2 regions of the Streptosporangium sp. NPDC000509 genome follow, and region 1 is predicted to be linked to the other one. Evidence: predicted binding sites of a transcription regulator. Region 1 holds the regulator's gene; the other holds the start of a gene.

Region 1 (9,328 bases):
CGAAGACTGGGTCAACGTCTCCTGCCCCAAGTGCGGCGGCCCGGCGAAGCGCGACACCGACACGATGGACACCTTCGTCGACTCCTCGTGGTACTTCCTGCGCTACGTCGACCCGGCCTACGACGAGGGGCCGTTCGACGTCGAGCGCGTGCGCAGGTGGGGTCCGATCGACCAGTACATCGGCGGCGTCGAGCACGCCGTGCTGCACCTGCTGTACGCCAGGTTCTTCACCAAGGTCCTGCACGACATGGGAATGGTCGACTTCGTCGAGCCCTTCACCCGTCTGCTGAACCAGGGGCAGGTCATCAACCAGGGCAAGGCGATGTCCAAGTCGCTGGGCAACGGCGTCGACCTGGGCCAGCAGATCGACGCCTACGGTGTCGACGCGGTCAGGCTGACCGTCGTCTTCGCCGGACCGCCCGAGGACGACATCGACTGGTCCGACGTCTCCCCGGCGGCCTCGCAGAAGTTCCTCGCCCGCGCGTTCCGCGTGATGGCGGAGGCCGGCGCGGCCTCCGCGCCCGGCGTCGACGTCACCGCGGGAGACCTGAACCTGCGCAAGGTCGTCCACCACACCATCGACGAGGTCACCAAGCTGGTCGAGTCCCACCGCTTCAACGTCGCGGTGGCCCGCATGATGGAGCTGACGAGCGCGGCACGCAAGGCCATCGACTCCGGCCCCGGCGCCGCCGACCCGGCGGTCAGGGAGGCCGCCGAGACCCTCGCGGTCATGCTGTCCCTGGTCGCGCCGTACGCGGCGGAGGAGGGCTGGGAGCGGCTGGGACACGCCGCCTCGGTCGCCACCGCGGGCTGGCCGGTGGCCGACCCGGCGCTGCTGGTCCAGGAGTCGGTCACCTGCGTCGTCCAGGTCGCGGGCAAGGTGCGCGACCGGCTGGAGGTCTCCCCGGAGATCTCCGAGGCGGACCTGGAGTCGCTGGCCCTGCGGTCGGAGAAGGTTCAGCCCTTCCTGTCCGGCACGCCGCGCAAGGTGATCGTCCGCGCGCCCAAGCTGGTCAACATCGTGCCGTAGTCGTCCCGCGTGCCCTCGCCGCGGACGACGGACCGCTGAATGACCGTCGTGGCCGCGGCCGTCTCGCGGGGTCGTTACGGACTCGGGGTGCCCTTGCGAGGGCATCCCGGGTGTCGCGCGTCAACTCGGCCGGCGTGTCCCCGTGACCACTTCGGGGGAGAACCCGTGCCGCTTCAAGCGGCGGGCCTCCATCTCGGCCTCGCCGGGTGGGTTTCCGTGCCCGCCGGCGAGAGATCTTCCCGGGGATGTCCCATCACCTGAGAACGCCGGATGGGGCCCGACATCTGATGTCGGGCCCCATCCGGCGTGTCGTTCTATGGCGTGTCGCACAGAAAGCCGGAGGCGCGTGATGCCGAGCTCGCGTGGCCACGGTGTGGCTCGGTCCGGACCCGCGTGCCGGGTGACGCTCTCAGGCGGCGACGCCTCCACGGGCCGGAGCCCGTGGAGAGCGGTGAGGAGCCTGCGTGGGACGCTCGCGTCAGAGCTTGCGGAGGACCGCGACGACCTTGCCGAGCACGGTGGCCTCGTCGCCGGGGATCGGGTCGTAGTTGGGGTTGTGCGGGACCAGCCAGACGTGGCCGTCTCTGCGCTTGAAGGTCTTGACCGTGGCCTCGCCGTCGATCATCGCGGCGACCACGTCGCCGTTGTCGGCGACCGGCTGCTGGCGCACGACCACCCAGTCACCGTTGGCGATGGCGGCCTCGATCATCGAGTCGCCGGTCACCTGGAGGAGGAAGAGCGTGCCCTCACCGACAAGCTGCCTGGGCAGGGCGAAGACGTCTTCGATGCTCTCCTCGGCGAGGATGGGGCCACCGGCGGCGATCTGACCGACGAGGGGCACATAGGCGGCGGTCGGACGGCTGACCGGAGTCTCGTCCTCACCGGAGTCGGGATCAACCCACAGCACGGGCTCGCCGGGAAGGCGGACCTCCAAGGCGCGGGGGCGGTGCGGATCACGCCGCAGGTAGCCCTTGCGCTGCAAAGCCGTCAACTGGTGCGACACGCTGGAGGTGCTGGTGAGCTGCACCGCTTCGCCGATCTCCCGCATGGACGGCGGATAGCCGCGCTGCTGCACGGAATCGCGGATCACCTCAAGGATCTTCCGCTGCCTGGGGGTGAGGCCAAGGGAGTCACGCCTTCGCACCGCCAGGTCGCTGGCGGCCGAACCGTTCTCGTTGTGCTGGCTCATACGAACTCCTCGCCTCCCGGTCTGTATTTAACACGTCGCACACAGCGACCATACCTCGGCCGAAGATCATACTCAAACAATTGTTCGAATGTCCTCGAAATCGGCGACGCCGTGGTGTACAACATCGTACGGGAGTTCGATCGACATCGTGTTCGATTCACCGATCTTTCTTCGACATGTGTTCGGCCAGGTCGAGGGGATGGGGGGCCACCGTGAAACCGACCGCGACGACACCACGATCCAGGATCGCGCCGAGGTCCCGGGCGGCGCAGCGATCAGCGGGAGCGCCGCGCCTGCGGCTCGTGCCGCCCCCGAGACCGGAGCCGGAGCCCGGTCCCGCGCCGGAGTCCGGGCGGAGGTCCGAGGCGAAGCAGGGGTGGGAGGCCGTGTGGGACTCGGTGCCGGTGTCAGGACCGGTGCCGAGGGCGCGCCTCGGCCGCGAGCCGGGGCGAAGGTCCGGCGGGGAGCCCGAGCGGGTCTTCGAGCGTGAGCCCGGGCGAGGATCCGGCCGTGAGGCTGCGCGAAGGTCCGGCCGCGAGATGAGACGGGAATCCGCTCGGGAGTCCGGGCGGAAGCGTGGGCGAGAGTCGGGGCGGGCCTCGCGTGAGTCCGAGCGAAAGCCCGGCGGGGCGTCCGGGCGTGAGCCCGGGCGGAGTCCTGGCCGCGAGGCGAGGCGGTCGCTCGGGCGTGGGCGGGGGTGGAGCCCCGGCCGTGAGCGGGGACAGTGGTCCGGGCGTGACCCGGAACGGGGAGCCGGACGCGGGGCCGGGCCGAGGAGGGCGCCGCGATCGGCGACGGCATCCTCGGCGGGCACCCGCCGGCCGGGTGTCGGCCGGAAGGGAGCGGTTCGGCGGCCCCTTCGACTCACCCGGCGTGGAAGGATCGTCGTGGTGGCGGTGCTCGCACTGTTCAGCCTGGCGGTGCTCTGGATCGGCGGACGCATCGACATGGTCGCGGCGGACGAGCGGGCGGGCCTTGAGGGGCTGCCGCGGATCACGGTGCACGCGGACGACACGCTGTGGGAGATCGCGGACGCGTTGACGAAGGAGGCGGACACCGGCTCGGCGGTCCGTCGCATCATGGACCTCAACGGGCTGTCCGGCTCGGAGGTCCGGCCGGGGACCCGGCTCTATCTCCCGGAGGGCCTCGTCTCCGTGAGGTGAGGCCGGTCCGGGCTCCGGCGATCGGGCCGGGGCTCGTGGGACCGCCGCGGCGCCCGGCCGGGCTCCGGCGGGGCGGCCGGCGAGAGGGGCGGGCCTCCGTTCCGCAGGGGTGAGGCGGGTCGGCGGCGCGGGTGGGGCGAGGGGGGTGAGAGGGGATACGAGGGGCTCGTCCGACGGGTCGCCTGGGGCGACTGTGAGACGAGAGGCGTCCGGGGCGAGAGGGGTCTCGCATGGGTGGCGACACGCCGGGATGTGCGGGCTGATCAGCGACTTCGTGCCGCAAGGTCGTTTCAACTTGCGTTCATGGTCGAGCACTTCTACGGTTGGACCACAACATCTAGTGGCTGCATCGCAACACTTCACCACAGCTTGTGTTTCCATTACCGCATCTCGACTCTTCGAGATGTGTGCGCGGGCGTCTGGCCGTGCGTGTCGTGGGTAGGTGAGGTGGGTCGGCCGCTTCGGTAGGTCAAGGAGGCGACACGCGTGCATTGTCCGTTCTGTCGCCATCTGGACACGCGAGTCATCGACAGCCGGGCCACCGAGGACGGCGGGGCGATCCGCCGCAGGCGCACGTGCTCGGAATGCGGGCGCAGGTTCACCACGCAGGAGACCGTTCTGCTCATGGTGAGCAAGCGCAGCGGTGTGACGGAGCCGTTTTTCAGGGACAAGGTGATCGCCGGGGTCCGGCGGGCGTGCCAGGGGCGGTCCGTCAGTGAGGATTCCCTGGCGCAGCTGGGCCAGCGGGTCGAGGAGAGCATCCGGGCCACCGGATGCGCCGAGATCGCGGCCCACGAGGTCGGGCTGGCCATCCTGGGCCCGCTCCGCGAACTGGACGAGGTGGCGTACCTACGGTTCGCCTCCGTCTATCGCGGTTTCGAGACGCTGGCCGACTTCGAGGCGGAGATCGAGCGGCTCCGGGCGGAGCGCTCCACCAAGCAGGACTGATACAGACCCCGGGCGCCGGGGGTGATGCGGCGCGTTGGTGTGGTCCGATTCGAGGGTTCCACGGAGCCCCAGGAGGGGGAAGTCATGACGGAGACCGCCGGTGCGGTGACACGTGGAGGCAAGAGGCCACGTAAGGGTCTGAAGATGAAGCGCATCTTCACCACGCCAGGCGTGCATCCCTATGACGAGCTGGTCTGGGAGCGCCGTGACGTCGTCATGACCAACTGGCGCGACGGCTCGATCAACTTCGAGCAGCGCGGTGTCGAGTTCCCCCGGTCGTGGTCGGTCAACGCCGCCAACATCGTGACCACCAAGTACTTCCGCGGCGCGGTCGGCACCCCGCAGCGGGAGTGGAGCCTCAAGCAGCTGATCGACCGGGTGGTGGGCGTCTACACGCGTACGGCGGTCGAGCACGGTTACTTCGCCACCGACGAGGACGCCGAGATCTTCGACCACGAGCTCAAGCACGCCCTGGTCAACCAGGTCTTCAGCTTCAACTCGCCCGTCTGGTTCAACGTCGGCACCGCGTCGCCGCAGCAGGTCAGCGCGTGCTTCATCCTGGCCGTCGACGACCAGATGGAGTCGATCCTCGACTGGTACAAGGAAGAGGGTGTGATCTTCAAGGGGGGTTCCGGCTCCGGCGTCAACCTCTCCAGGATCCGTTCCTCCAAGGAACTGCTCTCCAGCGGGGGCACCGCCAGTGGCCCGGTCTCCTTCATGCGCGGCGCGGACGCCTCCGCGGGCACCATCAAGTCCGGGGGCGCCACCCGCCGCGCCGCCAAGATGGTCGTCCTCGACGTCGACCACCCCGACATCGAGGAGTTCGTCGAGACCAAGGCGCGCGAGGAGGACAAGATCCGCGCCCTCCGTGACGCCGGGTTCGACATGGACCTGGGCGGCAAGGACATCGTCTCCGTCCAGTACCAGAACGCCAACAACTCGGTGCGCGTCTCCGACGAGTTCATGCGCGCGGTGGAGAACGGTGAGGAGTTCGGCCTGCGTGCCCGCCTCACCGGCGAGGTCATCGAGAAGATCGACGCCAGAGAGCTGTTCCGCAAGATGGGCAAGGCCGCCTGGGAGTGCGCCGACCCCGGGGTCCAGTACGACGACACGATCAACGACTGGCACACCAGCCCGGAGACGGGTCGCATCACCGCCAGCAACCCCTGCTCGGAATACCTGCACCTGGACAACTCCTCGTGCAACCTGGCGAGCATCAACCTGCTGAAGTTCCTGAAGGACGACGACACCTTCGACATCGCGAACTTCGTGAAGATCACCGAGCTGGTCATCACCGCGATGGACGTCTCCATCACCTTCGCCGACTTCCCGACCGAGAAGATCGACCAGACCACCCGCGCCTACCGCCAGCTGGGCATCGGCTACGCCAACCTCGGCGCACTCCTCATGGCCACCGGCCACGCCTACGACTCCGACGGCGGCCGGGCGGTCGCCGGGGCCATCACCTCGCTGATGACCGGCGTCTCCTACCGCCGCAGCGCCGAACTCGCCGCGGTCGTGGGCCCCTACGACGGCTACGCCCGCAACGCCGACGCGCACAAGCGGGTCATGCGCAAGCACAACGACGCGAACGAGGCCCTGCGCACGGTCGACGAGATCGACGGTGCCATCCACCGCGAGGCCTCCAGCCAGTGGAGCGAGTGCCTCAGGCTCGGTGAGAAGAACGGTTACCGCAACGCCCAGGCATCGCTCCTCGCCCCGACCGGGACCATCGGCCTGATGATGGACTGCGACACCACCGGCATCGAGCCCGACCTCGCCCTGGTCAAGTTCAAGAAGCTCGTCGGCGGCGGCTCCATGCAGATCGTCAACCAGACGATTCCCCGCGCGCTGCGGCGGCTCGGCTACCAGGAGGAGCAGGTCGAGGCGATCGTCGAGTTCATCGCCGAGCACGGTCATGTCGTCGACGCCCCCGGCCTGCGGCGCGAGCACTACGAGGTGTTCGACTGCGCGATGGGCGAGCGTGCGATCGCACCCATGGGCCACGTGCGCATGATGGCCGCGGCCCAGCCGTTCCTGTCCGGAGCCATCTCCAAGACGGTCAACCTTCCCGAGTCCGCGACGGTCGAGGACATCGAGCAGGTCTACATGGAGGGCTGGAAGCTCGGCCTGAAGGCCCTGGCGGTCTACCGCGACAACTGCAAGGTCGGCCAGCCCCTCTCGGCCTCGGGCAAGAAGACCGAGGAGAAGGAGGAGCCCGCCGAGCCGGCGATCCAGGTCGTGGAGATCAGCCGCCCGACCCGCCGCCGGATGCCCAACCAGCGCCCCAGCACCACCACCCGCTTCACCGTGGGAGGCGCCAAGGGCTACATGACCGCCTCGTCCTATCCCGACGACGGCCTCGGTGAGGTCTTCCTGAAGATGTCCAAGCAGGGGTCGACCCTCGCGGGCGTCATGGACGCGTTCTCGGTGGCCATCTCCATCGGCCTGCAGTACGGGGTGCCGCTGGAGACGTATGTCGGCAAGTTCGTCAACATGCGCTTCGACCCGGCCGGTATGACCGACGACCCGGACGTCCGTATCGCCGCCTCGGTGATGGACTACATCTTCCGCCGTCTGGCCCTGGACCACCTGCCCTACGACGACCGCGCCGCCCTCGGGATCTTCTCCGCCTCCGAGCGCGCCGCGCAGCAGCGCGGTGAGGACCCGGCCCCGATCCACAGCGACGAGGTCATCGCCGAGCTCGCCACCTCGGCTCCCATCGAGGAGCCGCAGTCCCGCCCCGAGGCGGCACCCGCGGAGACCCCGCGCCGCACCGGCTCCCTGGAATCCCACCAGGGCCGCACCGCCGACGCGCCTCTCTGTATGACCTGCGGCACCAAGATGCGTCCCGCCGGCAGCTGCTACGTCTGCGAGGGCTGCGGCTCCACCAGCGGTTGCAGCTGATTCAGAGCCGATTCAGAGCAGAAAGGCAGCGCTGGGTACGAAAGCCGAACCCGCGTAACGCCCACCGGAAAAGGGGGGCCGGAGTCGACTCCGGCCCCCCTTCTCTGTTCTCGGACGCTCTGGGACTGTGCAGTGAGAACACCGTGATCGCCCGTCGTTTTCCCGGCCGGTAGGGTCGCCGGGGACACCTTTGGGTCGAAGGGAACGTCTCATCGTGGATGCGGGCATCATCGGGCAGGCGATGGGGTTGTTCGCTGTAACCAACATCGACGACATTTTGATCTTGGCGTTGTTCTTCGCCCAGGGCGCCGGACGTCGCGGAGCCGCCGCGCGGGTGGTGGCCGGTCAGTATCTCGGCTTCCTGGGCATCTTGGCCGTGGCGGCGGCCGCGGCTTTCGGTGCCACCTTCCTCCCCGAGCCGGTCCTGCCCTACCTGGGCCTGCTCCCGCTGGTCTTGGGCGTCAAGGCGGGTCGGCAGGCGTGGAAGGCCCACCGCGATGGGCACGACGGAGCCGGGGAGACGGCGGAGGAGCATGCCGGTGGGCCGAAGGTCCTGGAGGTGGCCGCGGTCACCTTCGCGAACGGCGGCGACAACATCGGCGTGTACGTCCCCGTCTTCGCCACCGCGGGCATCGGCTCGATGGCCGTCCACGTCACCGTCTTTCTGACCTTGGTGGCCGTGTGGTGCCTTGCCGGACGGTTCTTCGCCACTCGACCGATCGTCGCCAGGGCACTGAGCCGGTGGGGACACATTCTGCTGCCGGTCGTGCTGGTCGGGATCGGCCTGCTCATCCTGATCGAGGGCGGTGCCTTCGGCCTGTAGAGCTTCGTCACGAAGCGGCGTACTCCGACAACACGGACCAGGGGCGGCCGGTAGCGCGTACGTCTGAGTCGGGTGCTCACCGCCGACGGCCGGGTGATGACATCGGCCTTCACTCCCGGCTGCCTCTCACAGGCGGTAGACCCGGCGGGCGGTGGCGGCGAACACGTTCTGGACGGTCTGGGGGGACCGGCGGGCGAGGACCTCCTGCCAGGTGGAGACCAGGGTGGGAAGGTCGGTCCAGATCTTCTCGATCGGGAAGTTGCTGCCCCACATGCAGCGGTGGGAACCGAAGGCCTCCAGGCAGGTGTCCGCGACCATCTCGATCAGCGAGCGGTCCACGCGGTGCACGAACGTGCCCTGACCGGTGAGCTTCACCACGACGTTGGGGCGCTCGGCCAGCAGCCTCAGGCCGCGTTTCCACTCCGCCACCCGGGACGCCCCGGACTCTTCGAGCATCCCCGCGTGGACCAGCACGAACGTGACGTCGGGGAAGTCGTCCACGAAACTCGCGGCGTCGGCCATCTGGTCGGTGAACACCTGGAGCTCGAACAGCCAGCCGAGATCGGCGAGCGAGGCGATGTTGCGCCGGAAGACGGGATCCTTCATGCGGTCGGGGGCGGAGGCGAAACGGAACTCGGGCCGCTCGTGCCAGTGCAGTTGCAGACGGGTTCCCCTCATGAGAGGGGTGAGCGCGGCCTGGCGGCGCATCACGTCGGCCGCGCCCTCGTCGAAGAGGTCCGCCGAGCCGATCACGGCCATCGGCCAGCCGGTCTCCGCGTGGGTGTCGCGCAACCAGCGCACCTCGTCCAGGCAGCGGTCGAGAGACCAGTTGGCCTGGACGTAGACCGAGGAGGTGATACCGCAGCCGGTGGCCTCCTCGACGTACTCCGACACCGGGTAGTCGCGGCGGATCGGCTCGTAGGGGCCGAAGATGCGCGGGATCATCTCCCCCTGGAGCCAGGGCAGGTCGGCGGCGCGCCAGATGTGGTGGTGCGCGTCGACGATCCCGGCGAGAACCGGACTGGCGGTGGTGTCGTTCATCGAATACCTCCGGCGTGGGGACCTCCGGCTTCGGCCCCGGGGAGGGGACGCGGGACCGTGAGGCATGTCATGGACGGGTTCCCGTGGGTCGTGGGATGGGCCACCGCCTGGCCGCCGCGCCCCGAGGGCCGGACAGGACCGCGGGGAGGCGGCGGACCTCCGCGAGGGCGGTGGGCAGGTCGCGCACGCCGCCGAGGTGGTCCAGATGGGGGAGCTGGGCGGCCATG
Region 2 (9,328 bases), on a different contig from region 1:
GCTGGCCGCCGCGCTCGGCCAGGTCGGCGCGTACACCACCCCCTGGTACGCCGAGGCGGGCGTCGACCTGCGCCTGGGCACCATGGTCGCCTCCGTCGACCACGGGGGGCTCACCCTGGCGGACGGCTCCGCCCTGGAGGCCGACGTGGTCGTCACCGGCGTGGGCGTGCGGCCCGCGACCGAGTGGCTGGCCGGATCCGGCATCAGGCTCGACAACGGCGTGGTCACCGACGAGCACCTGCGCACCTCGCTGCCCGACGTGGTCGCGGTGGGTGACTGCGCCGCCTGGTGGTCGCGCCGCTACGGCATCCGCCTGCGCGTCGAGCACTGGGACACCGCCCTGGGCGCCCCGGACGTCGCGGTGGCCACACTCCTCGGCGACGCCGCGGTCTACGACCCGGTCCCCTATTTCTGGTCCGAGCAGTTCGGCCACATGGTCCAGTACGCCGGCCACCACGACGGTGCCCGGCTCGTCCTGCGCGGCGACCCTGCGGCCGAGGGAAAGCCCAGGTGGGCGATCTGCTGGGTGACCGAGGACGACCGGCTCGCCGCGGTGCTCTCGGTCAACCGCCCCCGCGATCTGGTCCAGGGGCGCCGCCTCATCGAGGGCGGCCAGCGCCTCGACGTCGATCGCCTCACCGACCCTGCGATAGCGTTGCGCGATTGTACGGTGGCGTAACCTCGCCGCCGGGTGTTTGGCGAAGGGCTCGATGTGGTAGTGGTGGATTCGTGACGCTTTCTGTTGCGCAGATCGACCGGGAAACCGACCAGCTGGTGGGCGAGTGGCTCACCCTGACCGAGGTGGCCAGAAGGCTCAACCTGAGCGCCGGTCGCGCCAAGCAACTTCTCAAGGACCGTAAGCTCATCGGAGTGCGCAGGGGCGGTGGAGAGCCACAGGTCCCCGCCGTGTTCCTCGTCGACGGAGAAGTGATCAAGGGCCTTCCCGGGACCCTCACGGTGCTCCTGGACGCCGGATACGACGACGTCGAATCCCTTCGCTGGCTTTTCACTCCCGACGACACGCTGCCGGGCTCACCGGTGGACGCGATCGTGGCGGGCCGCCACACCGAGGTGAAGAGACGTGCCCAAGCCCTCGGTTTCTGACGCCCGCCTGTATCTCTGCACGGACGGGCGCCGAGACCGGGGAGACCTCGCGGACTTCCTCGACGCCGCCCTCGCGGGCGGGGTCGACATCGTGCAGCTGCGCGAGAAGGGCCTTGAGGCGCGCGAGGAGCTCGACCTCCTCGCCGTCTTCCGCGAGGCCTGCGACCGGCACGGCGCCCTCCTGGCGGTGAACGACAGGGCCGACATCGCGTACGCGATCCGTCCCGACGTGCTCCACCTCGGCCAGGATGATCTGCCGGTGCGGGTCGCGCGCGACATGCTCGGCGACGACATCCTCATCGGGCGTTCCACTCACGCCCCCGAGGAGGCGTCCGCCGCGGCCGTCGAGCCCGGAGTCGACTACTTCTGCTGCGGCCCGATCTGGCCGACCCCTACCAAACCGGGAAGATCCGCCCCGGGCCCCGGTCTGCTCAGGCACGCCGCGGCCCTGGAGACCGACCGGCCATGGTTCGGCATCGGCGGCATCGACCTCGCCAACCTGGAGGAGGTCATGTCGTACGGCGTGCGCAGGGTCGTGGTCGTCCGGGCGATCACCGAGGCCGACGACCCCAAGGCGGCGGCGGCGGAGTTCAGGCGGAGGCTGGACGCCCCCGCCTGAGGTTTCCGCCGCTCCCGTGACTCGCCGCCCGGCGGGCCCGTGCCCACGGGCGGGCGGATCGCCTTGATCGTCGGCCCGGTCCTGTTCGCCGCCCGCCGGGAGCCGGCTCTGCCGGGAGCCGCTCCGTCGTGGGCGACCACGCCGCGAGCCGTTCCGCCATGTGCCGCTCCGTCATGTGCCGGGTACGGTCAGGTCCGCCGGGAGGTGGCGGCCACCGCGAGGTCGGCCAGGGCCACGCGGGCCTCGGGGAGGATCGGTGCGCCCTCCAGCGAACCGAGGGCGTTCTCCAGATACCCCTTGATCAGGTCCTCGCACGCCACGAGAGCCCCCGTCTCCTCGATGATCTGGCGCAGCCGGTCGATCCCCGTCTCGTCCAGGCCCGGGTCGCCGAGCGTGGTGCGCACCACCTGGGCCTGGGACTCCGAGGCCACGGCGAGCGTGCGGGCGATGAGCATCGTCCGCTTGCCCTCGCGAAGATCGTCGCCGGCCGGTTTGCCGGTCTCGTCCGGGTCGCCGAACACGCCGAGGATGTCGTCGCGCAGCTGGAAGGCGATGCCCACCGACTGCCCGTACTCCTCGCAGAGCCGGTCGATCCAGGGCTCCCTGCCCCGGGCCGCCAGCACCAGGCCGAGCCTGAGCGGCTGCTCCACGGAATACTTGCCGCTCTTGAAGAGGGCGACCCGCAGCGCGCTTTCGAAGGTGCCCTCGCCGTGCGCCTGCTCCAGCAGGTCGAAGTACTGACCGCACATCAGCTCGGTGCGCATGTCGTCGTGGACCTTCTGCGCCGCCGCCAGGGAGGCGGCCGGCAGGCCGCTGTTGCGCCACATCTCACCGGACCAGATGAGCATCAGGTTGCCCAGCAGGATGGCGGCCCCCTCGCCGAACTGCTCGGCCGAACCGTGCCAGCGGGCCTTCCTGTGCAGGTCCTCGAACCTGCGGTGCGCCGAGGGCATGCCCCGGCGCAGATCGCTGGCGTCCATCACGTCGTCGTGCACCAGAGCGCTGGCCTGGAGCAGCTCAAGCGAGGCCGCGGCGGAGAAGATGGCGGGCTCCTCGCCCCCGCCCGCACCGTGCCAGCCCCAGTAGCAGAAGGCGGGGCGCAGCCGCTTGCCACCCGCGAGGAAATCCTCGGCCGCAGAGATGAGCGGCGCCAGCTCGGGAGCGCTGACCTGTGGGCGCTGTTGTTCGACGAATCGCCGAAGAGAACGATCCACCTCGGACCGGATCATGTCCAACGCGGCTACAGAAGTGATCATCGAATACCTCCAGTGTGGAGACCCTGGGCTTCAGCTCTGGGGGGAAAACGCGGTACGGCGCCGTGCATCCCGGCGTCGTGACCGGCGGTGATGACACCCCGACCACCGTACGCATGATGGACAAGATCCTCTCCACCGGTCCGGCGGAGAGGTGGAACGCCTGTGGAGCCGGTGTGGGGCACGACACCTCCGGGTTCCTTGCGACTGAGGATGAGGCAGGGAACCCAATCTATGAAAATTGGAATCCCCCGGCTTTGACGGCGTGAGGAGGTCAGGTAATGAGATTAACGGTCCAAGGGGACATTTCGATCTAGAGGGGTGGTGGTTTACGTGCTAATTGTGACAAGTTCGCGCCACGCCCGGCGAAGATGATCTGATCGGACGGCCGAGCGGCCGGGCAAGTATCCTTGACCCCATGGCTCTGGGTCGCGCGTCTGTCCTTCCTGATCGTGTCGCCACCGTCCGCGAACTCCTCGCTGCCGGTGCCCGCTCGTTCTCCTTCGAGTTCTCCCCCCCGAAGACCGACGAGGGGGAGCGTCAGCTCTGGCGCGCCGTCCGTGAGCTGGAGTCGCTGCACCCCACCTTCGTGTCCGTCACCTACGGCGCCGGCGGCAGCACCCGAGACCGCACGGTCGACATCGTCGAGCGGATCGCCCACGAGACCACGCTCACCCCGGTCGCCCACTTCACCGCCGTCAACCACTCCGTCCGCGAGCTGCGCCATCTGATCGGCCGCTTCGCGGGAGCGGGCGTGCGCAACATCCTCGCCGTGCGGGGCGACCCGCCCGGCGACGTGACGGGCGAGTGGGTGCGCCACCCCGAGGGCGTCCTGTACGCCGAGGAGCTGGTCCGGCTCATCCGGCAGTCCGGCGACTTCTGCGTGGGCGTGGCCGCCTTCCCGTACAAGCACCCCAGGTCGGCCTCGATCGAGTCCGACACCGACTACTTCGTGCGCAAGTGCCGTGCGGGCGCCGACTACGCGATCACCCAGATGTTCTTTCGTGCCGAGGACTACCTGCGGTTGCGTGACCGGGTGGCCGCCGCCGGCTGTGACACGCCGATCATCCCCGGCATCATGCCCGTCACGCAGATGAGCACCATCGCCAGGTCCGAGCAGCTCTCCGGCGCGCCGTTCCCGCCGGAGGTGGCCGAGAGGTTCGCGGCCGTCGCCGACGACCCGGCCGCGGTGCGCAGCCTCGGCATCGAACACGCCGCCGAGCTCTGCCAGACCCTGCTCGACGAGGGCGCGCCGGGCATCCACTTCATCACCTTCAACCGCTCAAGCGCGACCCGGGAGGTCTTCCAGGCGCTCGACCACACGCCGGAGATCGCCCCGCTGCCGACCTGAGACCGCGGATCCTTCGGGACGGCTCAGCCGCCCAGCGGCAGGGGAGTCCCGAGGATCGCGTAGCGCTCGTGCCCACCGGGGAAGACGAACTGCGTGAGCAGGTCCACGAAGCCGATACTGCGATAGAGGTGGCGTGCCGCGGTGGGCCGGTCGCGGGTCGACAGCACGGCGGTGCGCTCCAGGCGGCCCGCGCACATCCCCGTGATCATCGCCCGGCCGATGCCCTTGCCCTGGTAGTCGGGGTGGACGTGGATCTCGGCGAGCTCCAGCGCGTCGCCCAGCCAGCCGCGGGCGCCGCCCTCTCCGTACTCGTCCGCGAGGGCTCGCCTGACCACGTCGTGCCACCACTGCCCGGGAACCCCGTGGAAGCCGTAGGCGATGCCCACAGGAGTGCCGTCGGGGAGCTCGGCGAACAGGCAGGTGAAGGCGGGATGAGTGGCGTGGTTTCCCATGATGAGCCTGCGGCCGGCGATCTGGTCGGCCGGAGGGTTCATCGCCTCGGTGTAGACGCCGAGGACCGCGTCCAGCCGGAGCGTGAACTCGTCGGGGCCGATCCGTCGCAGTCCGATCACGCGTCGCACCCTAGCAGGGTGGCCGTGGCACGGGTCACCGTGTGGCGAGGGAGGGTCGTCCGGCGCTCACCAGGGAGTTTCCCGGCCTTTCCCACCCGCCTGCCGACCCGGTCACGAAGGGCCTGACCGGCTTCTCGCGACCGCGCCCGGAGCCGTGCGGCTCCGGGCACGGTCGCGAGCGTCGTGCGCACGAAGCGCCGGCGTGCTCGCCCGCGGTCCGTTCGGTGTGGGACCGGTCGTGTCGCGCGTACGAGCCCGCCGGGTCGCGGGCGCGCAGGCCCGGGGTGGGCACGGAGCCCGTGGGCACCGAGTTCAAAAGCCGCGCGAAGCCGTTATTCGACCTCGACGGGCACCCCGCCGGTGATGCGGACGAGCTCGTCGAAGGAGGTCGGGAAGACGGTGTGCGGGTGGCCGGCCGCGGCCCAGACGACCTCGTGCTTGGCCAGCCAGGTGTCGACCAGGGTTCTGACCGGGGCGGGGTGGCCGATCGGGGCGACGCCGCCGATGACCTGGCCGGTGGCCGCCCGCACGAAGGCGGGGGCGGCGCGCTTCACCTTCGCCGCTCCGGCCGTCCTGGCGATCAGGTCGGTGTCGACGCGGTGGGCGCCGCTGGTCAGCACCAGGAGCGGCTCACCGTCGGCGTCGAATATCAGGCTGTTGGCGATGGCGCCGACCTCGCAGCCCAGCTGCGCGGCCGCGGTGGCGGCGGTGGGGGTGGCCTCCGCGAAGATGACGATCTCGCCGGGGACGCCGTGCTCGCGCAGGACGGCGGCGACTTTCTCGATGTTCGGATGCAACTTTTCTGGCACGCGGCCACTCTAAACAGATTGACCGTTGATTGCCGTTTCATGACCGGCTGTCTGCACAGGGAAACCGTGCGCTATGGTCCCTTGACCCGATCCATAGTGATATGAGGAGTTGATCGAAAGTGGGGGTTGGACTGCGGCCGGGAGTGGCCGCGCTGATGACGGCGGGGGCCGTGCTCCTCTCTTCCGTGTCTTTCGTGGGCGTCGCCCTTCCCGCCGGCGCCGCGGCGGCGGGGACGTCGGGTTCCCCGGCCGTCACGGCGGGGGTGACGGGCGTGTCCTCGTTCGTCGCGCCCGGCAAAACGCTCAAGCTCGGTGCGAAGGGCGCCGCGGTGAAGGTGCTCCAGACCCGGCTGGCCGAGCTCGGCTACGCCCCGGGCAGGATCGACGGCCGCTACGGCGGGGCGACCCTGACGGCGATCTGGGCCTTCCAGAAGGTGAACGGCATCTCGCCGACCAGCACCGTGGCACGCAGGACCTGGGACGCTCTGGAGGCTCCCCTGGCGCCGAAGGTGCTCGTCCCCAACGGCAAGCCGACCCGGGTGGAGGTCAACCTCGCCAAGCAGGTGATGGTCCTCTACGTGAACGGCACGGTGAAGCTGATCAGCCACACCTCCTCCGGCAGCGGGATCGCCTACTGCGAGACGGCCACCTGGGAGGGCAGGACCCAGCGGTTCTGCGGCGACGCGCGCACGCCGACCGGCGACTACAAGACCACCTGGCGCAGGGACGGCTGGCACAAGTCCTACCTGGGCCAGCTCTACAACCCGATCTTCTTCAACGGGGGCATCGCCTTCCACGGCGCGCTGTCGGTGCCGCTGGCGCCCGCCTCCCACGGTTGCGTACGACTGCCGATGCACGTGGCGGAGGTCCTTCCCGGGCTGCTCGGTACGGGGGTGCCGGTGCACGTCCGAGGCAGGTTCGTCCGGTAGGGGCGAGCCGGCGGAACGCGAGCCGCCGGTCGTGCCCACGCCGGTCGAGAGCAGGGGCCCCGGGAGACGGTGATCTCCCGGGGCCCTTTCGCGTGCTCCAGGGACCCGAAGATCGAACCTTTGTTCGTCGTTTTACTTGACAGTATTAGTGATCGAATTTATGTTCGATGTGATGACACGGGGCTCGCGGCTCGTGTTCCAAGAGCGGCCGATCGGGTCCATATCGTCGGCAGAGACGATCGGACCAGGTCAGGGCGGACGGGGAGAGGGGAAGCTCCTCGTCCGGCCGTCCGGCGGATTTGTCGGTGGGGTCTGCGAATGTGATACCACCGGCGAAAACGCCGGAGCCGCTTGCGACCAAGGAGGCTGAAGCGCTATGACCCCTCGGCTCGGCGATTCCGGTGGGCCCCGGCTGTCCCCCACGGTGCGGGCACACCTCTCAGACGCGCGCGACTGCCTCGAAGAGGCCGCCGCCGCCCGGACCTCCGCCGCGCGTTACGTCGCGGCCCACCTCGCCGCGCTCAGGGCGGCAGCCGCCGTCCTGGCGGCCCGTCCCCGTCCGATGCAGGGGCGCAGGCGCAGGCTGCGCAGCGCCTGGGAGCTGCTGCCCGAGGCCGAGCCCCGCCTGGCCGAGTGGGCACCCTATTTCGAGACGAGCGCGGCCAAGCGGGCCGCCGCCGAGGCGGGCCTGACCCGCACGGTCTCCTCGCGAGACGCCGAGGAGCTCATCTCCGAGGCTGAGCGGTTCGTCAGCGCCGTGGAGAAGCTGCTCGGTGTCCCGAGCCAGCCCATGCTCCCGGGCCGGATCCCGCTAGCCGGTTAGAGCGGGAGCGGCCCTCCACCCGGGAGCGGCCGCCCGAGCTCATCGGCGCCGTCCCCGTACGTCTCGCCTCCGCCGGTCCCGCCGGCGGGCGCAGGGCGTACGGGGACGTTCTCGTGCCGTCGTCCCCTCGCGCCTCGTTGTTCTCCCAGGCTTTTCTCTTGCCGGTGTTCTCTCACGCCGGCGTGAAGCCGTTGCCGGTGTTCTCTCACGCCGCCGTGAAGCCGGTTTCGCGCAGCCGTTCCCGCTCGGGGCCCTGTCGGCGCTCTTTCTCACGCCGCCGTGGAGTTCTGGCGGGCGGCGCGCTGGCGCAGCAGGAGCATCGCGGCGTCGTCGCTCAGCGGCCTGCCCACGTGGCCGAGCAGGTCGGCGCGCAGGGCGTCCAGCGAGCCCTGGGGGTCGTCGCCCTCCAGCAGGTGCGCCCGCTCCAGCAGCGGATAGAACTCGCCCGCGTCGTCGCGTGCCTCGATGACCCCGTCGGTGTAGAAGAGGACCTGGTCGCCGGGCTCGAAGGGGATGTGGTGCGGCCGCGGCTCGACGGCCTTGAGGGCGCTCATGCCCAGCGGGAGCGCCTCGTCCGGGGGGTCGGCGAACCAGATCCCGCCGTCGGCGTCGAGCACCAGGGGCGCCGGGTGGCCGCAGTTGATGACGGTGATGGTGGAATCGCCGCTGATCTCGGCCAGCACGGCGGTCACGAACTGCTCGCCGGACAGCTCGCGGGTCAGGGCGTTCTCCAGGCGGCCCACGACGCCCTGGAGCGTCCTCTCGTCGTGGGCCGCCTCACGGAAGGCCCCGAGCGCGACCGCGGCCGTCTCCACGGCCTCCAGGCCCTTGCCCTGGACGTCTCCCACGATGATCCGCACCCCGTGCGGGGTGGTGACGACCTCGTACAGGTCGCCGCCGATCCTGGCCTCCGCCGTGGCGGAGGTGTACGAGACGGCCACGCCGATGCCCGGTCCCGCGCGGCGGGGCACCGGGCGCAGCAACACCCGCTGGGCGGCCTCGGCCACCGAGCGCACGTCGGCGAGCTGGCGTTCGTGGCGCAGCCGTCCGGCGCTGGCCAGCACACCGGCCACGGTGACGCCGAGGATGGCGATGAGGGTGATGTTGATGCGGGACGAGAGGATGTCGTTGTAGAGGCCGAGCGCGAAGCACAGCACCAGGGCGACGACGCCGACCACCGTGGTGCGGGTCAGGTCGCAGGCCACGCTGGCGAAGGCCGGGCCGAGGGCGAGCAGCGGCAGCAGGCCGGACGTGGGGCCGGTGCCGAAGTCGATCGCGGCCACCACGGCCATCACGACGAACGGCAGGAGTTTCAGGGTGCTCTGGGTCCGGGTGGTGCCGATCGAGGTCAGCAGCCGCGGAAAGGCGCGCTTCCTGGTCGACCCCGGCTGCGCCGGGGCGGTGCGGAGACGGGTCTTGGGGGTCGATCGAGAGTGATCGATCCGATCATCTCCCCTGGCCATGTCCACCACACCTCGCTAAATGCGTGTCTGCCTTTTCCTACCACAATGGCTGTAGCCCGGGGCGGAACTAAGGACAGGTTCTGCTGAGAACGAGGAGCTCTGCGGGGTGGGTACGCCGGTTGCGGCGCACCCACGACCGGTCAGGGGTCGTCAGAAGGCTTCGACGGCTCGGCGGGCCTCCGGGTCCAGGACACCCCAGCCGATGAGCTCCTCGGTGAGCTCACTGGGGGACTTGTCATAGATCACGGCGAGGGAGCGGAGATCCTCCTGGCGGATGGACAGCACCTTGCCGTTGTAGTCGCCACGCTGGCTCTGGATGGTGGCCGCGTAACGGGCGAGCGCGCCCGCCTTCTCCTTGGGGAGCTGGGCGAGACGCTCAAGGTCGATCACAAGCTTCGGTGTCGG

The links. Region 1 encodes LexA, which represses DNA repair genes until DNA is damaged. Its sites were predicted from a motif close to TCGAACANNTGTTCGA; they were not measured.
Region 2: the regulator LexA is predicted to act here: its motif matches at 6,750-6,765, upstream of ACFY3D_RS01755 (SAV_6107 family HEPN domain-containing protein).

Annotation. Positions count from the first base shown of each region.
Region 1 is NZ_JBIAYX010000015.1:63,973-73,300, forward strand. Features, by position in the region: gene leuS (leucine--tRNA ligase) at 1-1,030, shown strand, start outside; gene lexA (transcriptional repressor LexA) at 1,509-2,219, opposite strand; gene ACFY3D_RS26415 (LysM peptidoglycan-binding domain-containing protein) at 3,110-3,382, shown strand; gene nrdR (transcriptional regulator NrdR) at 3,869-4,330, shown strand; gene ACFY3D_RS26425 (vitamin B12-dependent ribonucleotide reductase) at 4,415-7,237, shown strand; gene ACFY3D_RS26430 (cadmium resistance transporter) at 7,479-8,060, shown strand; gene ACFY3D_RS26435 (amidohydrolase family protein) at 8,187-9,101, opposite strand; gene ACFY3D_RS26440 (VWA domain-containing protein) at 9,169-9,328, opposite strand, start outside.
Region 2 is NZ_JBIAYX010000001.1:459,354-468,681, reverse strand. Features, by position in the region: gene ACFY3D_RS01795 (NAD(P)/FAD-dependent oxidoreductase) at 1-679, shown strand, start outside; gene ACFY3D_RS01790 (Rv2175c family DNA-binding protein) at 730-1,104, shown strand; gene thiE (thiamine phosphate synthase) at 1,082-1,723, shown strand; gene ACFY3D_RS01780 (polyprenyl synthetase family protein) at 1,912-2,979, opposite strand; gene metF (methylenetetrahydrofolate reductase [NAD(P)H]) at 3,395-4,327, shown strand; gene ACFY3D_RS01770 (GNAT family N-acetyltransferase) at 4,351-4,899, opposite strand; gene ACFY3D_RS01765 (YbaK/EbsC family protein) at 5,232-5,708, opposite strand; gene ACFY3D_RS01760 (L,D-transpeptidase family protein) at 5,828-6,637, shown strand; gene ACFY3D_RS01755 (SAV_6107 family HEPN domain-containing protein) at 7,014-7,460, shown strand; gene ACFY3D_RS01750 (PP2C family protein-serine/threonine phosphatase) at 7,730-8,923, opposite strand; gene ACFY3D_RS01745 (transcriptional regulator) at 9,074-9,328, opposite strand, start outside.